Regions from separate parts of the Lichenihabitans psoromatis genome, predicted to be linked through region 1. Evidence: predicted binding sites of a transcription regulator. Region 1 holds the regulator's gene; the other holds the start of a gene.

Region 1 (3,207 bases):
CTTATTCCGCTCTGTCATCCTCTGCCGATCACATCCGTAAAGGTCGTGCTCACGCCTGATCGGGCCCTGCCGGGCATCCGCGTCGTCGCGACCGTCAAGGTCACGGGCCAGACCGGCGTCGAAATGGAAGCCCTGACGGCTGTCAGCGTCGCCTGCCTCACGGTCTACGACATGGTGAAGGCGGCCGATCGCGCCATGCGGATCGAGGGGATCCGCCTGCTCGAAAAGTCGGGCGGGAAATCCGGCCATTATCGCGCCGGGACCGACGCCCCATGACGGCCGATGCGATGCTCAGCGTCGCCGACGCCCTCGCGGCGATTTTGTCGACCGCCCCCCAAGCCCTTCCCGAAGAAGATGTCGCATTGGCCTCGGCGCGTGGGCGCACGCTGCGACGCGATCTCCTGGCGCTCAGAACGCAGCCGCCGCTCCCGGTTTCGGCCATGGATGGCTATGCGGTTCGGGCCGCCGATCTCGCGCGTGCGCCTGTGGATCTCCGCGTGATCGGAACCAGCCAAGCCGGCCGAGCCTTCGACGGCGCGGTCCAGGCCGGGGAAGCGGTGCGGATCTTCACCGGCGCTCCCGTGCCGGACGGTGCCGATACGGTGCTGATGCAGGAAAACGCGAGCCTCCAAGGCGCAACCATGCGTGCCCTCCAGGCGGAACAGATCGGCCGCCACGTTCGGGCCGCGGGCCTCGATTTCAGCGAAGGGGATGTCGGTCTTCGGGCCGGTCGGCGCCTTGGCGCTGCGGAACTCGCCTTGGCGGCCGCCATGAATCACGCAAGCCTGCCTGTGGCTCGCCGTCCACGCGTCGCGATCTTGGCGACCGGTGACGAACTGGTGTCGCCCGGGATGGTGCCCGGCCCCTCGCAGATCGTCGCGTCCAATTCCTTTGCGCTCGCTGCCATCGTCGAGCAAGCCGGTGGATTGCCGATCGATCTCGGTATCGCGGGTGATAATTTCGAAGCCTTGAGTCGCGGCATTCGCGCCGCGAGCGACCAGCAGGCCGACCTTCTGATCACACTCGGAGGCGCCTCCGTCGGTGACCTCGATCTCGTGCAGAGCGCGCTGGTCCGGGAGGGGCTAGAGCTCGGCTTCTGGCGGGTCGCGATGCGGCCCGGCAAACCGCTGATGCACGGTAAACTCGGCGCCATGCGGGTCCTCGGCCTTCCCGGCAACCCCGTCTCGTCGATCGTTTGCGGCATCCTCTTTGTGCGACCGCTCATCCGCGCGCTCTGCGGGGACCCCGATGCGGCCGCCTCCATCGCCGAGCCGGCCCGTCTCGCGGTCGATCTGCCGGCCAACGACCGGCGCCAAGACTATGTTCGCGCAACCCTCGCGCTCCGCGCCGATGATCTGCCGCTTGCTCATCCTGCAACACTGCAGGATTCATCGATGCTCAAAGTACTGGCGGGCGCACAATGCCTGATCGTTCGTGAGCCGCATGCGCCCGCCGCTCGGGCCGGCGATCGTTGCATGATCATCCGGCACGATCGCTACCTCTAGCAACCCACGTGCAGGGCGTTGCGGCAGGTGGTTTGCGAGCGGGCCAAGCATGAACGCAGCAAGAACATTCGTGCAATTGTTCTCTTTTTGTTTTACCGTCTGGCGACGAATCGTAAGGCTCTGACGGGCCATCGCGGCCGAGGGTGACGAATGCTGACGAGCAAACAGAACGAACTTCTCCGCTTCATCCACGAACGGCTGAAGGAGCAGGGCGTGCCGCCCTCCTTTGACGAGATGAAGGAAGCCCTGGATTTGCGATCCAAGTCCGGCATCCATCGCTTGATCATGGCGCTCGAGGAACGCGGGTTCATCCGTCGTCTGCCAAACAGGGCTCGCGCCATCGAAGTGTTGAAGCTTTCGGACTCGTCGACCCCCACCGAGACAAAGCCATCGAAGTTCTCGCCGAGTGTGATCGAGGGAACGCTGGGGCGCCTGCGCCCGCGTGGATCGCACGGATCCAACCACGAAGACGTCATGGCCGTGTCGGTGCCGATGATGGGGCGTATCGCGGCCGGCACCCCGATCGCGGCTATCCAGACTCGCAGCCAGACCATCACGGTGTCGCCGGACATGTTGGCGGCCGGCGAGCATTTTGCCCTTGAGGTTCGTGGCGACTCGATGATCGAGGCTGGTATTCTCGATGCCGACACGGTCATTATCCGCCGTCAAGATTCAGCCGACACGGGCGACATCATCGTGGCGCTGGTCGACGACGAAGAGGCGACCCTGAAGCGCTTCCGTCGACGGGGCGCGTCTATCGCTCTCGAGGCCGCCAATCCGGCCTATGAGACACGAATCTTCGGCCCAGACCGCGTGAAGATCCAAGGCAAGCTGGTCAGCCTTCTCCGCCGCTACTGAGCCGTGTCTCGCAATCGCGAGGTCCGGCGGGGCGCAAAAGAGAGCCGCGCGCCGGTTATCCACGTCTTGTGTGTGTGATATCGAGCCGATAACGCTGCCCGCGACACCGGCCATCGTATTTCGGCGGCGCGTGTCACCGGGGATTGTTCATGTCTGCTCGCCTGCTGTCGATTTTTGGCCCGATTGTCGTTGTGTTGAGTTTTTCTCAGGCAGCCGCTCAGCAGAAACCAGTGACCCCGGCCGCGAAACCACTCGCACCCGTGAGTTCCGAGCCGGCGACCACATCGGCAAGCTACGGCGACTGGGTTCTCCGATGCGGGCGCATTGGCGATGGCGACCAGGCGAAGCGCGTTTGTGAAGTCGCTCAGACTATCCAATTACCCAACCAGACGGCGCCTATCGCGGAGGTTGCGGTCGGTCATCTCCCGGATGGATCCTTACACCTGACCGCCGTGCTGCCTCCGAGCGTGTCGTTTCCGAGCACGGTGGCGTTTGCCAATGCCGGCGACAAAGCTCGTGTCGATCTTCAATGGCGGCGGTGTCTCGCTGGCGGGTGTTTCGCCGACACCCCCGTCAGCGACGATCTCCTCAAGGCTTGGCGTGTCTCGACCGATGCTGGGAAGATGACGTTCAAGGATGCTGGAGGGCGTGATATCGCGTTGGCGATCTCGTTTCGCGGGCTGGCCCAAGCGCTCGACGCCTTGCCGAAATCTTAAATCCGGCCTCTCGGTTCAGGCGCAAACCTCGGCGGAACAGCCCCGTTCCTTACGGCAACTTGAAACGTGGCAATTGAGCGGCATATTTGAGGGAGGTCGAAGCCGACTATCCAGCTAGGATGCGAGCA
Region 2 (3,207 bases), 480 kb from region 1:
CGGAGACATCACCTCGCTGATCAAGAGCCAACCCGTCCGCTAAAGCGCTCGCCTTCTGACAGCCGACCTGTGTGGCAGCGGTCGGGCCAATGGTGGCTCGTGCGGCTCGTTAGAATGTGATCGCGATCCTCGATGCGAGGCAGACGAGTTTCCGCTCAAGGCCCGAACAGATCGAGTTGCCGCGCCTGCGGATGTGACGGCGTGAACAGATCAGCGCGTAGTTTCGAGCGGACCTTGGGGAAACCGAGGCGATCGCTCGCAATCTCGAAGCGGCGCGCGATCATGGCCGCATAAGGTCCCGTGCCGGTCATCCGCTGACCCCATTTGGCATCGTAATCCCGCCCGCCACGCATCGATTGGACGAGCGACATGACGTGCCGGAAACGGTCCGGAAAGTGGGCCAGCAGCCATTCCTTGAAGATGTCGCGCACCTCGAGCGGCAGTCGCAGCATCACATAGCCGGCCTCGCGCGCGCCGGCCGCATGGGCAAGCTCCAAGATCGTCTCGATCTCGGTATCGGTCACGGCCGGAATGATGGGCGCGACCATAACGGTCACCGGAATGCCAGCCGCGGCGAGCAAGCGGATCGCCTCGATGCGTTTGCCCGGCGTCGTGGCGCGCGGCTCCATGGTCCTGGCCAAGGTTGCGTCGAGGGTCGTCACGGACAGCGCGACCTTGACCAGACCCTTAGCCGCCATCGGAGCCAGGATGTCGATGTCGCGCGTCACCAGAGCCGATTTCGTGACGATGCCGACCGGGTGATCGCATTTCGCCAACACCTCGAGAATTGAGCGCATAACCTTATGGTCGCGCTCGATCGGCTGATACGGATCGGTGTTGGTGCCGATCGCGATGGTCCGCGGTTTATATCCGGGCGCACCGAGTTCCCGCTCCAACCGCTCCGCCGCACCCTGCTTGACGAACAGGCGCGACTCGAAATCAAGGCCGGGCGACAGGCCCATAAACGCATGTGTCGGGCGCGCGAAACAATAGACGCAGCCATGCTCGCAGCCCCGATACGGATTGATTGACCGATCAAAGGAAATGTCGGGCGATTCGTTGCGCGTAATGACGGTCTTGGGCGTCTCCATCGTGATGGTGGTCTTGAACGGCGCCAGCGTCTCAAGCGCATCCCATCCATCATCGACATCGATGCGCTGTGATCCCTCGAAGCGCCCGGATCGATTGCTCAACGCGCCGCGACCCTTGCGCCGTTTGTCGTCGGTCACCATCGACATATTGGCAGGCTCGGGGACTGCTACGTCTTTGATCCCAAGCCGAGGCAGGCGCTTCGATCGGCGTGGAGACGGCGGTGTCGTATCGCGGATCGTCAACACGCCGTCAGCCTCGCTCGGTCGCCGCCTAAGCCGTTTGAACCGACCCAGGCTGAGCAGAACAAATAAAGAACATCGGGAGTCAGGTCAATCGCGCAATCGTCGAGCCGAACAGGCGCGGAAGGCGCGACATCCGCGCCTCGATCGTGATAGGACGCCGCGATGCTCTCAGCACTCGTCCTTATGCCGTCCAACATCGGTGGCACGTCAGCCGCCCTCGGCGCGCTCGTCCGCAGCCTTGCGGCGCTCGTGCCTGCCACGGTCGAGGGCATCGTCCGTGATGTATCGATTGTGACCGATCGGGCGGACGATGGTCTTCGCCGCGTAGCCGATCACGCCGGCTGCCGGATCGTCGACGAGCCCACCTTCGAGGCGGGGTTCGCCACGGCGCTGGCCGGCGCACGATCCGACCTTCTTTTCGTGCTCCGGGCCGGTATCGGGTTCGATCGTGGCCTCATCAACGAGATCGGAATGCGGCTCGGGCCCGACCCAACAATCGCGGGTGGATTTCTGCTACGCGAGGATCACGGCGGGCTGATGTCGCGCCTGCTGCCGAATCTGGCACCCATTGCCGGGGTCATCGCCGCGCGCGCCGATCTCTCAGGCCACCCCGCGAGCTTCAAGGCATTGGTCGGCGGACTGAAGGCCACGCAGACGCTCGCGTCACGGGCGCAGTTCTGGATCGACAATCCGACCTAAGCGACGGGCTCAGACGTCGGCGCGCGCCGATGGCCGTTTGAGATGCTCATCGAGCCGGGGCATCAACTCGACGAAGTTGCAGGGTCGATAACGGTAGTCGAGTTGGTGGGCCAGAATACCGTCCCAGGCATCTTTGCAGGCGCCCGGTGAACCGGGCAAGACAAACACGAAGGTGGTGCCGATCAGCCCGGCTGTCGCCCGCGATTGCACCGTGGAGGTCCCGATCTTCGCATACGAGATGTGATGGAACACCGTCGAGAACCCGTCCATCCGTTTGCTGAACAGCGGCTCCAGGCTGTCAGGCGTCACATCTCGCCCCGTGAAGCCCGTGCCTCCGGTCGTGATCACGACGTCGATCCCAGGGTCGTCGGCGTAGGCCTGCACGACACCCACGATGGCGGCACGATCGTCCGGCACGATCGTGCGACCGCCAAGCCGATGCCCGACCCCGGTCAAGCGCTCCACCAAGACATCGCCCGATCGATCGTCATCGCTGCGGCGCGTGTCCGACACCGTCACGACCGCGATCGACAGGGGAAGGAAGGATCTTGTTTCATCGATGCCGGGCATGACTCAGATCCTCCCAGCAACCATTACTGCTTGAACGTATTACAGGCATCCACGCTGCCGGTCTTTAGCCCCGTGGTCAGCCACTGTTGCCGCTGTGCCGAGCTTCCATGCGTAAAGCTATCCGGCACGGCATAGCCGCGCGATTGCTTCTGCAAACGATCATCCCCGATGGCCGCAGCGGTAGCGATCGCCTTGTCGACATCCCCCTGCTCCAGGATATGCCACTTCTGGTCGGCATGGTTGGCCCAGACGCCGGCGAAACAATCCGCCATCAATTCGATCCGGACCGAAAGGCTGTTGGCCTCCTGCTGGCTCGCCTGCTCCTGCCGGTCGCGCACCTTGCCGAGAATTCCAAGCAGATTCTGCACATGGTGGCCGATCTCATGCGAGATCACATAGGCATAGGCGAAGTCGCCACCGCCGCCGAGCTTCTGCTTCATGTCGTTGAAGAAAGACATGTCCAAATAGACCTTCTGGTCGACAGGGCAGTAAAACGGACCCATCGCCGATTGCGCCTGCCCGCAACCCGAGCGTGTCACGCCACTGTAGAGAACGAGCTTCGGCTTGACGTATTGAACGCCCTTTTGGGCTGGCAGAACCTCGG

Evidence for each region. The regulator LexA, encoded in region 1, represses DNA repair genes until DNA is damaged. The targets are predictions, from matches to a motif close to TGTTCNNNNTGTGTTCNG.
Region 2: a site for LexA is predicted at 1,392-1,409, ahead of EY713_RS20275 (PA0069 family radical SAM protein). Genes of this name have one in related genera too.

What each region holds. Positions count from the first base shown of each region.
Region 1 covers NZ_CP036515.1:3,845,475-3,848,681, forward strand. Annotated here, with positions in the region: gene moaC (cyclic pyranopterin monophosphate synthase MoaC) at 1-276, shown strand, start outside; gene EY713_RS17950 (molybdopterin molybdotransferase MoeA) at 273-1,505, shown strand; gene lexA (transcriptional repressor LexA) at 1,656-2,363, shown strand; gene EY713_RS17960 (invasion associated locus B family protein) at 2,513-3,079, shown strand.
Region 2 covers NZ_CP036515.1:4,326,353-4,329,559, forward strand. Annotated here, with positions in the region: gene EY713_RS20270 (extensin-like domain-containing protein) at 1-43, shown strand, start outside; gene EY713_RS20275 (PA0069 family radical SAM protein) at 156-1,238, opposite strand; gene EY713_RS20280 (hypothetical protein) at 1,497-2,033, shown strand; gene moaB (molybdenum cofactor biosynthesis protein B) at 2,043-2,603, opposite strand; gene ypfJ (KPN_02809 family neutral zinc metallopeptidase) at 2,627-3,207, opposite strand, start outside.